DNA from 2 places in the Lysinibacillus sp. NPDC093210 genome. Region 1 is predicted to be linked to the other one. Evidence: a T-box and tRNA genes for the amino acid it is inferred to sense, from the RefSeq annotation. Region 1 holds a T-box; the other holds one or more tRNA genes.
What was found. A T-box is a leader RNA that pairs with one kind of tRNA and senses whether it is charged. The one in region 1 lies ahead of alaS (alanine--tRNA ligase), so its partner is inferred to be a tRNA-Ala.
Positions count from the first base shown of each region.

Region 2: it has a tRNA-Ala gene. The T-box ahead of alaS (alanine--tRNA ligase) is inferred to sense a tRNA for this amino acid. The anticodon was not compared.

Region 1 covers NZ_JBIVOE010000002.1:37,753-49,307, reverse strand. The annotation lists gene mnmA (tRNA 2-thiouridine(34) synthase MnmA) at 1-179, shown strand, start outside; gene ACIP9C_RS05840 (tetratricopeptide repeat protein) at 321-980, shown strand; gene ACIP9C_RS05835 (GTP pyrophosphokinase) at 1,177-1,911, opposite strand; gene ACIP9C_RS05830 (hypothetical protein) at 2,242-2,529, opposite strand; gene hisA (phosphoribosylformimino-5-aminoimidazole carboxamide ribotide isomerase) at 2,526-3,293, opposite strand; gene recD2 (SF1B family DNA helicase RecD2) at 3,486-5,930, shown strand; gene ACIP9C_RS05815 (polysaccharide deacetylase family protein) at 5,963-7,663, shown strand; gene hpaB (4-hydroxyphenylacetate 3-monooxygenase, oxygenase component) at 7,882-9,312, shown strand; T-box leader at 9,420-9,637, shown strand; gene alaS (alanine--tRNA ligase) at 9,714-11,555, shown strand, end outside.
Region 2 covers NZ_JBIVOE010000004.1:377,943-382,368, forward strand. The annotation lists gene ACIP9C_RS13170 (CynX/NimT family MFS transporter) at 1-1,138, shown strand, start outside; gene ACIP9C_RS13175 (nitric oxide synthase oxygenase) at 1,179-2,225, opposite strand; tRNA gene ACIP9C_RS13180 (tRNA-Glu) at 2,446-2,517, opposite strand; tRNA gene ACIP9C_RS13185 (tRNA-Asn) at 2,519-2,595, opposite strand; tRNA gene ACIP9C_RS13190 (tRNA-Ile) at 2,608-2,681, opposite strand; tRNA gene ACIP9C_RS13195 (tRNA-Gly) at 2,686-2,759, opposite strand; tRNA gene ACIP9C_RS13200 (tRNA-Phe) at 2,769-2,841, opposite strand; tRNA gene ACIP9C_RS13205 (tRNA-Ser) at 2,854-2,946, opposite strand; tRNA gene ACIP9C_RS13210 (tRNA-Ala) at 2,962-3,037, opposite strand; tRNA gene ACIP9C_RS13215 (tRNA-Pro) at 3,050-3,126, opposite strand; tRNA gene ACIP9C_RS13220 (tRNA-Arg) at 3,150-3,226, opposite strand; tRNA gene ACIP9C_RS13225 (tRNA-Leu) at 3,241-3,329, opposite strand; tRNA gene ACIP9C_RS13230 (tRNA-Gly) at 3,335-3,409, opposite strand; tRNA gene ACIP9C_RS13235 (tRNA-Leu) at 3,459-3,540, opposite strand; tRNA gene ACIP9C_RS13240 (tRNA-Lys) at 3,549-3,621, opposite strand; tRNA gene ACIP9C_RS13245 (tRNA-Gln) at 3,639-3,713, opposite strand; tRNA gene ACIP9C_RS13250 (tRNA-His) at 3,724-3,799, opposite strand; tRNA gene ACIP9C_RS13255 (tRNA-Trp) at 3,836-3,909, opposite strand; tRNA gene ACIP9C_RS13260 (tRNA-Tyr) at 3,922-4,005, opposite strand; tRNA gene ACIP9C_RS13265 (tRNA-Thr) at 4,015-4,087, opposite strand; tRNA gene ACIP9C_RS13270 (tRNA-Asp) at 4,099-4,171, opposite strand; tRNA gene ACIP9C_RS13275 (tRNA-Met) at 4,178-4,252, opposite strand; tRNA gene ACIP9C_RS13280 (tRNA-Val) at 4,278-4,353, opposite strand; partial or broken rRNA gene rrf (5S ribosomal RNA) at 4,368-4,426, opposite strand, start outside.

The DNA.
Region 1 (11,555 bases):
ACACACCTGTTGAGGTAGAAATTTTAGAAGATGGTCGCGCGCACATTGAGTTTGCTGAACCAGTACGTGCTATTACACCCGGACAGGCTGTTGTTTTATATGACGGTGAAGTTTGCTTAGGTGGCGGTACAATTGATGAAGTCTTTAAAAGTAATGAAAAACTAACATATGTTGGATAACTTGCAAAAGGGCTGCAAAACATACTTATTTCAGTTGAGTTTCTTAGGAAATAAGAAATGCATTGAGTATATGTAGTCACTCAGTGTAAACGAAAAAGCGATAGGATTTGCAGCCTTTTCGCTACATAGAGGTGAAATGATTTGGATTTTAACGAGCAGGGCATACTAGCATTCCAAGAAAAACGTTATGAGGATGCTGCACAACTATTTACCCAAGCAATTGAAGCAGAGCCTGATAATGCAATTGGCTATGTGAATTTTGGGAATTTATTGGCTGTACTAGAAGATGCAGAACGAGCAGAACGCTTTTTTCAAAAGGCAATTACTGTAGACGAAACGGCAGCTACTGCATATTATGGCTTAGCCAATTTATATTATAATGCGGAACGCTATGCAGAAGCATTAAAACTTTATGAGCATGCGGTACAGCATAAAATTGCAGGTGCAGATGTTTATTATATGATGGGGAAATGCTTTGAACGAATGGAAAATCCAAAGCTTGCATTGCCATATTTACAACGTGCGGCAGAGATTGCGCCTGAAGATACACAAATTCGACTTGCGTATGCTATCGTGCTATGTGCATTAGAAATGTTCGAAGAAGGTAAGAAGGAATTAGATTATATAATCGAGCAAGATTGGAATAATGCAGATGCTCATTATAATTTAGGTGTTCTGTATGCGGTATCTACTGAACAAACAGAGGATGCAATGTATCATTTGAAGCAGGCATTTACGATTCAACCAGAATATGACCAAGCGCGCTATATTTACGATATGATTGCCCAACGATTTAACTAAAGAGGTTGGGACAAAAGTGAAAAAGTGTTAGATTGACTGTAATCAATCTAACACTTTTTTTCTGTGACCGTTGTTGTCCGCTACTGCGGACGCTTTCCGGGGGCACACCGTAAGCCGCAACCTTCGCTAACGCGCGGAATGCCCACATCTTATGCTGCGTGCGTTCCTGCAGGAGTCGCCGCCATCTTTCGGTCAATTATTTACTATCTTTACTGTCAAATGTGAGTTGTGATAAGTATTGCGCTAAATGTGCAACCGGTGTGGTATCTAAAAGTGAAGATTCTGCTTCATTTTCCTTTAATATATTTATTTCTTTATTGAGCCGTTCCATTTTACGATCTAATTCTGCAGCTTGTAATGCCGCATCTTTAAGTTCGTTACGAATGTGTGCAGGTACTTCTTTATTATATTTATAATAAATTTTATGTTCGAGACTTGCCCAAAAATCCATTGCAATCGTACGAATTTGAATTTCAGTATATACTTTTTCCATTCGATCGGACATAAAGATTGGGATTTTAATAATAAGGTGTAGGCTTTGGTAGCCATTTTCTTTTGGATAAGCAATATAATCTTTTACATCGACGACTTCAATATCATTTTGTGCTTGAAGCATCGCACTTACTTTGTAAATATCTTCTACAAAAGAGCACGTAATACGGACGCCAGCTATATCACGAATGTTGTCGCGAATACTATCAATGGCGGGTTTTAGCTCTTTTTTCGTCATCTTCAATAATATGCTTTTTGGTGATTTCACTCGGGTGGAGACATGTTCAATTGGATTATATTCATGAATAAGCTTAAATTCTTCTTGTAAAATATTGATTTTCGTTTCAACTTCATTTAATGCAAATTTATATGCTAGGAAAAAGCGGGTAAGCTCTGTTTGGAAAGTTTTTAAAGTTGTAGCTTCGAGTTCGTTTTTCATCATAAAATAAATCCTTTCTTCTGAAAAAATCGTTCTATCCGTGATAGGATGCAAGTTGAGCTCCTTATCGGATGATAGGGCAACAAAATTAGTATGCCTTCTTTCAAGCTTAACAAAAAGAAGGTGAAAATAGAAATTTGTGCTCTACAAAATAATGCATGTAAGTCACTGTAGAACAGCGTTGCTTCTCGTTCCAAGCACTCCTATTCCACAGGCACTGCTACAATTAATTATTGTGTCTTTGTTTTTGAAGGAGACTATCAGTTTATAAAAAGAAAAATACTTCGAAAGGTGAAGCCCTCGAAGTATTTTGTCTATGTTCTTATTATTTTAAACGATAACTTTAGCATCTAAATTGTAACGCTTATTGAACTCGTCAACGAATAGTTGTAAGTCAATATAAGTACCGATATATGGCTCGGTTTCTTGATCACGTAGGAAGCCACAAGTTGCTTTTAATGATTTAGAAAATTCAAGTAACATTTGTTCGTTATCAAGTTGAATCTGTAATGATAACGAATCATCCAACGTATTGACCTTGAAATATTTTCTATCAATAATACGTTCTAAATTTGTTTCTTCAAATGGAAAAACAAAATCATTATATATTAGTTTCACAGTACCCCTCCTTTTTTACAATAATTCACAACTTCGGTATAAGGTAAATCTCCACCAAAAATAGAAAGTGAGCTACCAATTGTGACATGAAGCTTACCGTTTGAAATGGCTTTGAACTTCTCTAAGTCTTCTAAAGAACGAACTCCGCCAGCATAGGTTGTTGGAATGGAGGTCCAAGCAGCTAAATCCCGTACCAAACTCTCTTGCATACCGCCTTTTTTTCCTTCAACATCGACAGCGTGAATCAGTAATTCATCACAAAATGCCTCAATATAGGCAATAGTCTTTGCATTCACTTCAAAATCACTAAACTTGGTCCATTTATCAGTTACTACAAACCATTTGTTATCGCGCATTCTGCAGCTTAGATCAATTACGAGATGTTTTTTCCCAATGGTATGAACTAATTGCTCTAAGCGATTAATGTCGAGTTTTCCATCATGAAAGATATAGGATGTCACGATAACATGCGAGGCACCCGCATCTATGTACTTTTTTGCGTTTTCTGCAGTAATGCCACCTCCGACTTGTAGGCCTTCTGGATATGCTGCTAATGCTGCTATTGCGGCTTGTTCATTTCCACTGCCAAGCATGATGACATGACCACCTACTAATTGATCCTCCGCAAACATGTTAGCATAATAGCTAGAATCATAATCTGAAATGAAATTTTCGATAACTTCTTGATCTGTATGTCCAAGTGTACTTCCAACAATTTGTTTTACTTTGCCATCATGTAAATCGATGCAAGGTCTAAATTCCAATAGCTCCACAATCCTTCCAAACAACAAGTTCATTGTATCTATCATAGCATGGTTAGAGATAAATGAGCCGTAATTCGTCATTTGTCAAAATAATGTTAAAAATTTTTAGGTTTTTCTAGTTAAAACGATTTTTCTTAACGTGCTGTGGTAAAATAATAAAATTGAAATAAACGAGAAGGGGACGAATCGATAATGACAGAAAATCTAGATTTATTTGAGTTGAATAAGCTATTTATTCTCGGACGTCCTATTGTATCTATTTTCCATAATACTCAAAATATGTATTCTATTGTACGTGTGAAAATCCAAGAAACAAATTTGCAATATGACGATAAGGAAATTATTGTAGTTGGTTATTTCCCGCAATTGCAAATGGACGAACAATATCGTTTTACAGGAAGTATGAGACAACATCCAAAATATGGTGTACAATTTCAAGTTGAGACGTTTACAAAGGAAGTGCCCGCAACTGAGCAAGGAATTGTTCATTACTTATCAAGTGACTTATTTGTTGGTATAGGGAAGAAAACTGCTGAAACAATTGTTGAAAAGCTTGGTGCAAATACGATCCGTCTTATATTAGAAGATCCAAATGTGCTCGATGTTGTACCTCGATTATCGGCTGAAAAAAAGGAAGTCATCCATCGAACAATTGAGCAAAATCTTGGATTAGAGCGTGTCATGATTCAATTGAATGAATGGGGATTTGGTCCGCAGCTCGGAATGAAAATTTATCAAACGTATCGTACAGAAACGATTGATTTTTTGACTGAAAATCCTTATCGACTCATTGAAGATGTGGATGGTGTCGGCTTTTTTCGAGCAGATGAGCTTGGTGCAAAATTAGGCATAACTGGTAATCATCCTGACCGTATTAAGGCTGCGATTTTACATACCCTAAATACAGCTGCATTATCAGACGGCCATGTATTTTTAGATGCGGAGCACGTTTTGCCACAAGTGAAAGAAATGCTCGAGCAAAGTCAACGCCAAGAAATCCCGTATGAAGCAATCTCTAAGGCTTGTATTGATATGCGTGAGGAAAATAAAATATATGGGGAAGAAACAAGACTTTATTTGCCATCCTTATATTTTTCTGAGATTGGAATTGCGTCAAAAATTATCGCGTTAACTGAACGAAATAGTCAGGCTAAGCATTTTAGTAAAGATGAAATTCGCAAGGCCATCGGAGATACGGAAGCTTTTTTAAACGTCACCTATGCAGAAACACAAGCGTTTGCCATTGAACAGGCTCTTAATTCAGCTGTGATGATTTTGACGGGTGGTCCTGGTACAGGAAAAACGACTGTTGTCAGAGGTATTGTAGAAGTATATGCAAAGCTTCACGGTCTTTCATTAAATCCTAAGGAATATGCACAAAAAGAAGAGCCATTTCCTATTATTTTATGTGCTCCAACAGGACGTGCTGCTAAACGATTATCAGAGTCCACAGAGCTACCTGCTATGACAATTCACCGTTTGCTAGGTTTTACAGGTCAGGAGAAGGAAGAAGAAACCGAGCGAGAAGTTACTGGAAAACTTATAATTGTCGATGAAATGTCGATGGTTGATACATGGCTTGCCCATCAATTATTAAAATCTTTACATGAGGATGTTCAAGTTGTTTTTGTAGGTGACCAGGATCAGTTACCACCAGTAGGCCCAGGACAAGTACTCAAAGATTTACTTGCCTCGCGACAAATTCCGACTGTGGAACTGACTGATGTTTATCGTCAGGCAGAAGGCTCAACGATTATTGAACTTGCCCATCAAATTAAGCGAGGTACAATTCCTAATGATTTGACGATGAAAACGTCTGATCGATCATTTATTAAAGCATCACCAGATCAAGTGGCAAACGTCGTAACGCAAGTTGTAAAAAGTGCTGTATCGAAAGGTCAAGAAATACGTAATATTCAAGTGTTAGCGCCGATGTATAAAGGGCCTGCTGGAATCGATAATTTAAATAAAATGATTCAAGACCTTGTCAACCCGAATGATACAGGCTCAAGAAAAGAACTTATCTTTGGTGATGTAACGTATCGTATTAAAGACAAGGTACTACAGCTTGTAAACCAGCCAGAGAGCAATGTGTTTAACGGAGATATGGGGGAAGTCATTAGTATTATTAAAGCAAAGGAAACGATTGAAAAGCAGGATTTGCTTGTCGTGTCATTTGATGGTATTGAAGTAACTTACCAACGGAGCGATCTTAATCAGTTAACGCTTGCATATTGTTGTTCCATCCATAAATCCCAAGGCTCAGAGTTTCAAACGGTGATTATGCCAGTAGTTCGTGGCTATTCTAAAATGCTACGTCGTAATTTGCTATATACTGGAATTACGCGAGCGAAAAATTTCTTAATTTTATGTGGTGAGCCAGATGTGCTAGCTAATGGCTTACAGCGTACAGACGATTTACAACGGTTTACGTCTCTGCGAGCACGACTTAACCCAATGGATGCATCTTCCAATGAGGTTATTGAAGTGAAGGAGACAACAGAGGAGACAATTGCGGGAGAAGGCCGACAAGAAGAACCTGTGACTGTTCTACAGCTAACAGTAGAAACGGTACCATATATACATCCAATGATTGGAATGGATGGCATTTCTCCATATGATTTTATGGAGGAATAAAAATTGAAAATATGTTTTATGAGGTGAAGAAAGTGAAACGCATCGTGTTATTGCTTCTATTTTTGCTGTTATTACCGTTCGCACAGAAGGTACATGCCAGTAATGTCGTTATTCTAGTGAATGAGGAAGCAACTGTCTTTGATAATCGTTCAGGCTCACTTGAACAAGTAGGAACATTATCCGGAGGGCAAACCTTTGAAGTGACAAAAGATTATGGGGCAAATTGGTGGCAAATTCGTTGGGGTGGTAGCTACGGTTATGTCGATAAACGTTACACAACCGTTGTTCCATCCACAACATATAAAAATACTGTTCCTTCAGTTGCGAAAATAAAAGATTATATTGTAGCAACGAAGGTAACGCCTATTTATGATAATACAAGCAATAAGTTAGTGCAATTTGCAACATTGTCGGAAGGTGTTCGTTTCCCCATTTATAGTAGAATGGGCAGTTGGTACGGTATTGCTGTGAACGGACGACTTGGTTATGTACATAGTAATTTTGTTACGGAAGAAAAAGGACAAGAGACAACGGATACATCAACGAAGCCGATTGGAAAGCCAACACCAACTCCAACACCAACACCGCCAAGTAAGCAAAATGGCTATATTGAAGCATTAGAAAATACAGTGCTTTATGACCTTCGTAGAGAACAGCCCATGTCTATCGCGACGCTTTTAAAAGGTCAGCAATTGGAAGTGGCAGGTGTGGGTGATGAAACCTATGTTCAAGTTCGTTGGGGCAAAACGTTTGTCTATGCTGAAAAATCGAAAGTGAAGTTTGTGAATACGCCAACTTATAAAAATGGTGGTAAGGATAATGCAGTAATAAATCAATATTTTATTCCGATATCAGGGAATAGTGAGATTTATGATCGAACAACTAACAAACTATTGCCATTTGCAAAGCTTGATACTAATCGACGTTATCCTATTTTACGAAAAGAAGCCAATTGGTATGTAACGATAATTGGTGGACGTGAAGGCTATATTCACAGTTCTAAGGTAGCTATAGATCGTGGTGTTCCTGTTATGATGTACCACCATTTATTGAAAGTGAATGAGCTTGGACGCTTTAAAAATGTAAGTACTACAATGACAGATACTCAATTCGCTAATGAAATGAAGTATTTGAAAGATAAAAAATTTGAAACGGTTAGTGCTGATGATTTATTACGTTTTATGCGTAATGAAATTACATTACCCGCTTATTCGATCGTCCTAACATTTGATGATGGCTTATTATCCACAAGAGAATATGCTTATCCAATATTAAAAAAACATGGTTTTCAAGCAACGCAATTTTTAATTACGTATCGAAATGAATATTCTCCTGCAGAGCAACTATTTAATTATAATGATTTACAAGCACTTTCAAGACAAGATATGGAGCTCATGCAAGATGTCTTTACGTATGAGTCTCACACATACAATTTACATGATATGATCGGAAATAAAGGGAAAATGTTGCTAATTCCATATCATGAAGTTGTACAAGATTTAAAGCGCAGTTTAACAATAATTCCTGGGGCAAAAGCATTTGCGTATCCATTTGGTCAATATACTACCAATACAATTTATGCAGTAAAAGAAGCAGGATTTGCAATGGCCTTTTCAACTAAGCCTGGCTACAACAATCCGTATGATGATGTTTACCAAATTAAACGCTTATACAGCGATCAACAAACGTCCTTCACACAGTTCAAAAAAATGGTCTCACCGTATGCACAATAACAGAGGATGGCTCTTAATTGCCTTCTTCGATTATACAAAACAAACCCGCACCTTCCATGAAGATGCGGGTTTGTTTTGTAAGGAATTACTCGATTAAATTTTTTGTGTGCAAACAAAAATAGCACAGTTCGGTGAATAAGAGGCGAGGAACGATTCAGCCTAATAGCTCATATAATACATGAGAATTAAAAACATAGGTCCATATTAGGGGTGAATGTATGCCAGCAATAACAGGCCAGCAATATATTAAACGCATTGACGCATTGCAAACATATATATCGATAGATGGGGAAGTCGTTACGGGAAATGTTTCAGAACATCCGGCCTTTAAAGGCGTTATACAAAGTCAAGCTAAACTTTTTGATTTGCAGCATGATGAAAATTTACATGATAGTATGACTTATGTGTCACCTACAAGTAACCAGCGGGTCGGGATGTCTTATCTACAAGTGACAAAGGACGAAGATTTGGTGAAAAGACGTCAAGCTGCTCGAGAGTGGGCTTTATCTAATCATGGATTTATGGGAAGAAGTCCTGATTATATGAACACTACTTTAATGGCATTGGCTTCAGCAGCCGAATACTTAAAAGATAAGCCGAATTGTTTTCCGGATCATCTGCTGAATTTTTATGAATATGCACGTGAAAATGATTTAACGATGACACATACATTTATTGAGCCTCAAGTAAACCGTTCTAGTTATCAGTATGAAGATGATGAGGTCATCATTGCTGCTAAAATTGTAGGGAAGACGAACGAAGGTTTGGTCATTAAAGGTGCAAGATTGCTTGCAACACAGGGGGGCATTACTGATGAGCTCCTTGTGCTATCAACAAATGGTTTTGATGAGGAAAAGGGATTTGGTTTCTCCATACCTAGTAATACAAAAGGTTTGAAATTTTTATGTAGACAGTCTTTTGTTGGCGGTGAATCCACGTTTGATTATCCATTAAGCGCTCGATTTGAGGAAATGGATGCAATTGTTGTATTTGACGATGTCGTAGTACCGTGGGATCGCGTATTTTATTATGAAAACACAGAAGTTGCGAATAGTTTCATGAATGTTAGTGGTTTCCAAGCATATTCTTTACATCAAGTATTGTCTCGACAAATTGCTAAAACTGAATTTGTTTTAGGCGTTGTACAATCAATTGTTGATACGATTAATATCGGTAGTTATCAGCATGTGCAACAAAAAGTAGTTGACATTATTGTAACGCTAGAAACAATGAAGGCTTTATTACTTAAGTCAGAAATAGAAGCAAAAAGGGATGTTTTTGGCTTTATAAGACCAGATTTACCAACATTGCAAGTTGCCATTCAAGTTTTCCCCAAAGTCTATCCAACCTTTACGGAAATAATCCAATTGCTTGGTGCAAGTGGATTAATGTCTATTCCAAGTGAAAAAGCATTTGCCGCAGATAATGGGGACTTAGAGCATTATTTACAGTCATTTAGAGATGGTGGAGAGGACCGTGTAAAAAAATTTCGCTTAGCGTGGGATTTAACGATGAGTACTTTTGGCACAAGGCAAACACTTTATGAGCGATACTTCTTTGGAGATCCGGTTCGCTTATCGGGCTTGCTCTACCAAACTTATAATCGCGAGTCATTTATGCAAAGAGTAGAAAATTTCTTAAAAAGATAGCTTTAAAGAAACGATTTATGTTTGAAGAATTCGATAATTTTGTATAAAATAGAAATGCAATGATTGACAGAAGAACATAATTTTTTTATAATGTGCGTTAGAAAATAGAAAAAACGATGATGGAAAAAGTACGTATTTGTGCGTGTGAAGAAAGGGATTTCTAGGCTGAAAAAATCCTCACGTCAACAAGTGCCGAAAGCTACTCCAGAGTGCAGCTAATCCCTGCCGTTCACTTACGTTACAAGTGCTAAAGAGGTAAGTATGTATAATATGCTTACAACTAGGGTGGTACCGCGAGACAATTCACAAAGTCCTCGTCCCTTTTTGGGATGAGGGCTTTTTTATGCGTACAAGCGGATTCATATCGTAATTTTTACACAATTAGAGGAGGAACTTTTCATATGAAAGCAGCAGAAATTCGCCGTTTGTATTTAGAATTCTTTAAAGAAAAAGGACATCATCATGAACCATCAGCACCACTTGTGCCAATTAATGACCCTTCATTACTTTGGATTAACTCAGGTGTTGCAACATTAAAACCTTATTTTGACGGTCGTATTATTCCTGACAATCCACGTATTACAAATGCACAAAAATCAATTCGTACGAACGATATAGAAAATGTAGGGAAGACTGCACGTCACCATACATTTTTTGAAATGCTAGGGAACTTTTCTATTGGCGATTACTTCAAAAAAGAAGCAATTCATTATGCATGGGAATTTTTAACGGACAAAAAGTGGATGGGCTTTGACCCTGAACTTTTATCGATTACAATACATCCAGAAGACCAAGAAGCATATGATGTTTGGCATAACGAAATTGGTATTCCTGAAGAGCGCTTAATTCGATTAGAAGGAAACTTCTGGGATATTGGTGAAGGTCCATCTGGTCCAAACTCAGAAATTTTCTATGACCGAGGAGAAGAATATGGTTCAGATCAAAATGATCCAGAAATGTATCCTGGCGGTGAAAACGAGCGCTATTTAGAAGTTTGGAACTTAGTGTTCTCTCAATTTAACCACAATCCAGACGGTACTTATACACCATTACCAAAGCAAAATATTGATACTGGAATGGGTCTAGAACGTATTGTTTCGGTTGTACAAAATGTTCCGACGAACTTTGATACTGATTTATTCATGCCAATCATTGAAAAAATTGAACAGTTTGCAAATCGAAAATACAAACGTCCAGGTGAAGTTGCGTTAAGCGAAATCTTCGGCTCAGAAGAAGATATTAATACGCCTTTCAAGGTGATTGCAGACCATATCCGTACTGTAGCATTCGCTATCGGTGATGGTGCACTTCCTTCTAATGAAGGCCGTGGTTACGTATTGCGTCGTTTACTGCGCCGTGCAGTGCGCTATGCTAAGCAAATCGGTATTGAAAAACCGTTCATGTTTGAATTAGTACCGACAGTTGGCGAAATTATGGTTGATTTCTACCCAGAAGTTACGGAGAAATGCGAATTTATCCAACGTGTTATTAAAAACGAGGAAATTCGTTTCCATGAAACATTAGATGGCGGTCTTGCAATCTTTAACGAGGTTGTGGAAGCTCAAAAAGCAGCAGGCCATGATTATATCCCTGGAGCAGATGCATTCCGTCTCTATGACACGTATGGCTTCCCAATTGAATTAACAGAAGAATATGCGGAAGAAGTAGGCATGAAGGTAGATCACGAAGGATTTGAAGTTGCAATGAACGAGCAACGTGAGCGTGCGCGTGCTGCTCGCCAGGATGTTGATTCAATGCAAGTACAAAATGAAGTTCTAGCAAACTTAACAGTAGCAAGTGAATTTGTTGGGTATGATACATTATCGGTTGAAACTGAAATTGCAGCGATGATTGTTAATGGACAAGTAACTAAAGTAGCTTCAGAAGGTCAAGAAGCGTTAGTTGTATTAGCAAAAACACCATTCTATGCTGAAATGGGTGGACAAATTGCAGATAGCGGTGTAATTGCAAATGATGGCTTTACAGCAATCGTTAAGGATGTTCAAAAAGCACCAAATGGACAACCGTTACACACGGTTCTTGTGGAATCAGGCGAAATGCATGTTGAAGATGCGGTAAAAGCGGTTGTTAATCGTGAGGAACGTAATCTAATCATTAAAAACCATACAGCAACGCACATTATGCAACGTGCATTAAAAGATATATTAGGTGATCATGTGAACCAAGCAGGCTCATATGTTGGTCCAGATCGTTTGCGTTTTGACTTCTCTCACTTCGGTCAA
Region 2 (4,426 bases), on a different contig from region 1:
AGTCATCGGTGTAATTTTTCTTGCTTCGACATTACGTATGCCATTAACGGTGGTAGGCCCAATTATTTCCTTCATTCGTGAGGATCTCGGTATATCTAACGTACTTGCAGGCTTTCTAACAACTATTCCATTGCTTGCATTCGCGCTAGTGTCACCTATTGCCCCAGTAATAGCAAGAAAACTGGGTCTTGAATTAACTTTATTTATATCAACGATTTTATTAGCACTAGGAATTGTGCTGCGCTCACTAGGATCAACTGGATTACTCGTATTTGGTACAATGATAATAGGTGTAGCTATTTCATTTGGTAACGTCCTTATTCCAGGGCTACTTAAAATGAAATTCCCTTATCATGTTGGATTACTGATGGCATTTTTCACAATGTCCATGAACTTAACAGCTGGAATTGGCGCTGGTATTAGTTATCCCATAGCTAATGCATCTCTTGGCTGGCAAGGTGCACTTGCAATCGCTCTAGCTCTTGTCGTAGTGACTATTCTGATTTGGATTCCACAATTAAAATTTAATAAGCCTGAACCAACTGTAGCCACTACGAAAGCACGTATACCATTATGGAAATCACCAGTTACTTGGGCAGTCACTGGCGCGATGGGTTTACAATCATTATTATTTTATACAACCGCAGCTTGGATTCCTGAAATCTATATTGCACAAGGAATAGCCGCAGATCGTGCAGGTTGGATGTTTTCCATCATGCAAATTTCACAAGTACCTATGGCTTTAGCTGTACCAATTATTGCTAGTAAAATGACGTCACAGCGACCTCTCGTTTTAATGTTTACTGCATTCTATTTCATCGGCTTTACTGGCCTTGTCATGGAATGGACTAGTCTTGCTGTATTGTGGATGATATTGCTAGGCTTAGCAGGTGGCGCATCATTTTCACTTGCAATGATGTTCTTTACACTTCGTACACGTACGGCATTTGAGGCAGCAGATTTATCTGGATTTGCACAATCATTAGGCTATTTATTAGCCGCAGTAGGTCCTATTTTATTTGGTTACTTACATGATTTATTTGGCGGCTGGGATACTGCTGGCTGGCTATTTGTTGTCGTTGCGGCATTACTATTCTTCTGCTCATTTAGAGCTTCTAGAAATGAATTTATAAATTAATAAAAGGCAGCTCATTATACTATGAGCTGCCTCTTTACATTTAGTAAGGGGGTTTCTGATAAAAATAATTGGGTGTATTATATACATTGACATAAGGCTTATGAAAAATATGTGTCGTTGCAGGAGATAATGGCGGAATCAACCAAGTCCAGTTGCCTGTTAAGTCACGGCCTGCCTTCTGCTCAGCTTCTTCAAATAGCTTAAATTGCTGTGCAGCAGTATGATGATCGACTATACTTACACCATCTTCTTTAAAGGAATGGAGTACAGCAATATTTAATTCAACTAATGCACGATCACGCCAAAGCGATGCCTGCTTTGTTGTATCGAGACCAAAAATTTCAGCGATCTTCGGTAACATATCATAACGATCATGATCCGCTAAATTACGTGCCCCAATTTCTGTCCCCATATACCAGCCATTAAAAGGTGCCGCCTGAAAATCAATACCTGCCATTTGAAAGCGCATGCTTGAAATAATCGGCACCGCATACCATTTCAACGCTAGTTTCTCCACCTGTGGATGCTCAGGATGGCGAATGGCAACTTCCAATACATCTTCACGTGGAATTGTAAATAATTGCGGTTTACGATTATCCACCTGTATAACGAGTGGTAGTACATCAAATGCCGTTCCTTCACCCTGCCAACCTAGTGATTCGCATACTTTTGTAAATGGCACAGAATGTGGATCACCAACGATGCCTGCTTCTGTCTCATAGCCTGCATAACGTATGAGCTGATGATTCCAAATCTTTACTCTTCCAGATGCAAATACGGTTATCGTTGGACGGATTTTACCATCATTTGTCGCATATCGAATATGATGTAGCAACTTCTCAAATATACCTTGCTCATCTAAAACATCGCGTGCATCCTCAACATGCAGTGAGTGCCAAAATAATCTTCCGATACATTTATTACTATTACGCCAGGCTACTCGTGCGCCAAAAGTAAGTTCCTCTGTTGAAGGAATATATATTCCCTCTTGTTCAACTTGCTGTAATCTATTTGTTAGCCATTGTGCAGACTCATTTTGTTCCATTTGATAAAGTGTTAAAAAACGTTGTATCTCTTGTAGTTTCATGTCGTTTTCCTCCATCTAACCTCATATTAGATGAATAGAAATAAATTCACCACGAAAAAATCCATCAGAAAACATACATCTTTTATATATGAAATACTTTGTTCAAATTTAAACCGACAGTCGAAAATTCTTCTACCAAATTTTATAATAACTAAGTAAATAATTTGAAAAATTACAAAGAAAAAGCATGTAGCAACAATATGCTACATGCTTTACTAGATGACCCCTACGGGATTCGAACCCGTGTTACCGCCGTGAAAGGGCGGTGTCTTAACCGCTTGACCAAGGGGCCATGGCTCCGAAGGCAGGACTCGAACCTGCGACAACCTGATTAACAGTCAGGTGCTACTACCAACTGAGCTACTTCGGAATAATTTTATAATGGGCCTAAATGGACTCGAACCATCGACCTCACGCTTATCAGGCGTGCGCTCTAACCAGCTGAGCTATAGGCCCTCTTTGGAGCGGGTGATGAGAATCGAACTCACGACATCAGCTTGGAAGGCTGAGGTTTTACCATTAAACTACACCCGCAAAAAAAGATGGGTCAGGACGGAATCGAACCGCCGACACTTAGAGCTTCAATCTAATGCTCTACCAACTGAGCTACTGACCCGGAAAAACAAAATGGAGGAGGTAGAGGGATTCGAACCCCCGCGCGGTGTTACCCGCCTGTCGGTTTTCAAGACCGATCCCTTCAGCCAGACTTGGGTATACCTCCGGAAACAAATAAATATGGTGGAGCCTAGCGGGATCGAACCGCTGACCTCCTGCGTGCAAGGCAGGCGCTCTCCCAGCTGAGCTAAGGCCCCAATTTTAAAAGATGGTCGGAATGACAGGATTCGAACCTACGACCCCTTGGTCCCAAACCAAGTGCTCTACCAAGCTGAGCTACATTCCGTTACTGTCTATCTTATCTTTTTATGGCGCGCCCGGCAGGAGTCGAACCCACAACCTTCTGATCCGTAGTCAGACGCTCTATCCAATTGAGCTACGGGCGCTTAATATTAAAAAATGGTGCCGAGGGCCGGAATCGAACCGGCACGGTAGTCACCTACCGCAGGATTTTAAGTCCTGTGCGTCTGCCAGTTCCGCCACCCCGGCACATTTGGAGCGGAAGACGAGGTTCGAACTCGCGACCCCCACCTTGGCAAGGTGGTGTTCTACCACTGAACTACTTCCGCATGTGCATAAGATTATTTATCCTGGCAATTATGTAATTAAAATAAATGATGCGGGTGAAGGGAGTCGAACCCCCACGCCTTGCGGCGCTAGATCCTAAGTCTAGTGCGTCTGCCAATTCCGCCACACCCGCAAATATGATGAGCCATGAAGGACTCGAACCTTCGACCCTCTGATTAAAAGTCAGATGCTCTACCAACTGAGCTAATGGCTCATATTATGAATAAAAAATGGCTGGGGTACCTGGATTCGAACCAGGGCATGACGGAATCAAAATCCGTTGCCTTACCGCTTGGCTATACCCCAATAGTTTATATGGGGCGACTGATGGGAATCGAACCCACGAATGTCGGAACCACAATCCGATGCGTTAACCACTTCGCCACAACCGCCATATTAAATATAACAGTAGCTTAACCTAAAAAAATTGGCAGGGGCAGTAGGAATCGAACCCACACCAAAGGTTTTGGAGACCTCTATTCTACCGTTGAACTATGCCCCTATAAGTAAAAACTGGTGGAGGGGGACGGATTCGAACCGCCGAACCCTAAGGAGCGGATTTACAGTCCGCCGCGTTTAGCCACTTCGCTACCCCTCCAAGGGCTGATGCCGGCGATAGGAGTCGAACCCACGACCTACTGATTACAAGTCAGTTGCTCTACCAACTGAGCTACACCGGCAAAAAAAGAGACGGTCCCGACCGGGATCGAACCGGCGATCTCCTGCGTGACAGGCAGGCATGTTAACCGCTACACCACGGGACCTTAATTTGGTTGCGGAGACAGGATTTGAACCTGTGACCTTCGGGTTATGAGCCCGACGAGCTACCACTGCTCCACCCCGCGACAATATTACTTTAAATTTATAAAATGGTGGAGGATGACGGGCTCGAACCGCCGACCCTCTGCTTGTAAGGCAGATGCTCTCCCAGCTGAGCTAATCCTCCACGTAAAAAAACAAGCGAAGCGACGTCCTACTCTCACAGGGGGAAGCCCCCAACTACCATCGGCGCTAAAGAG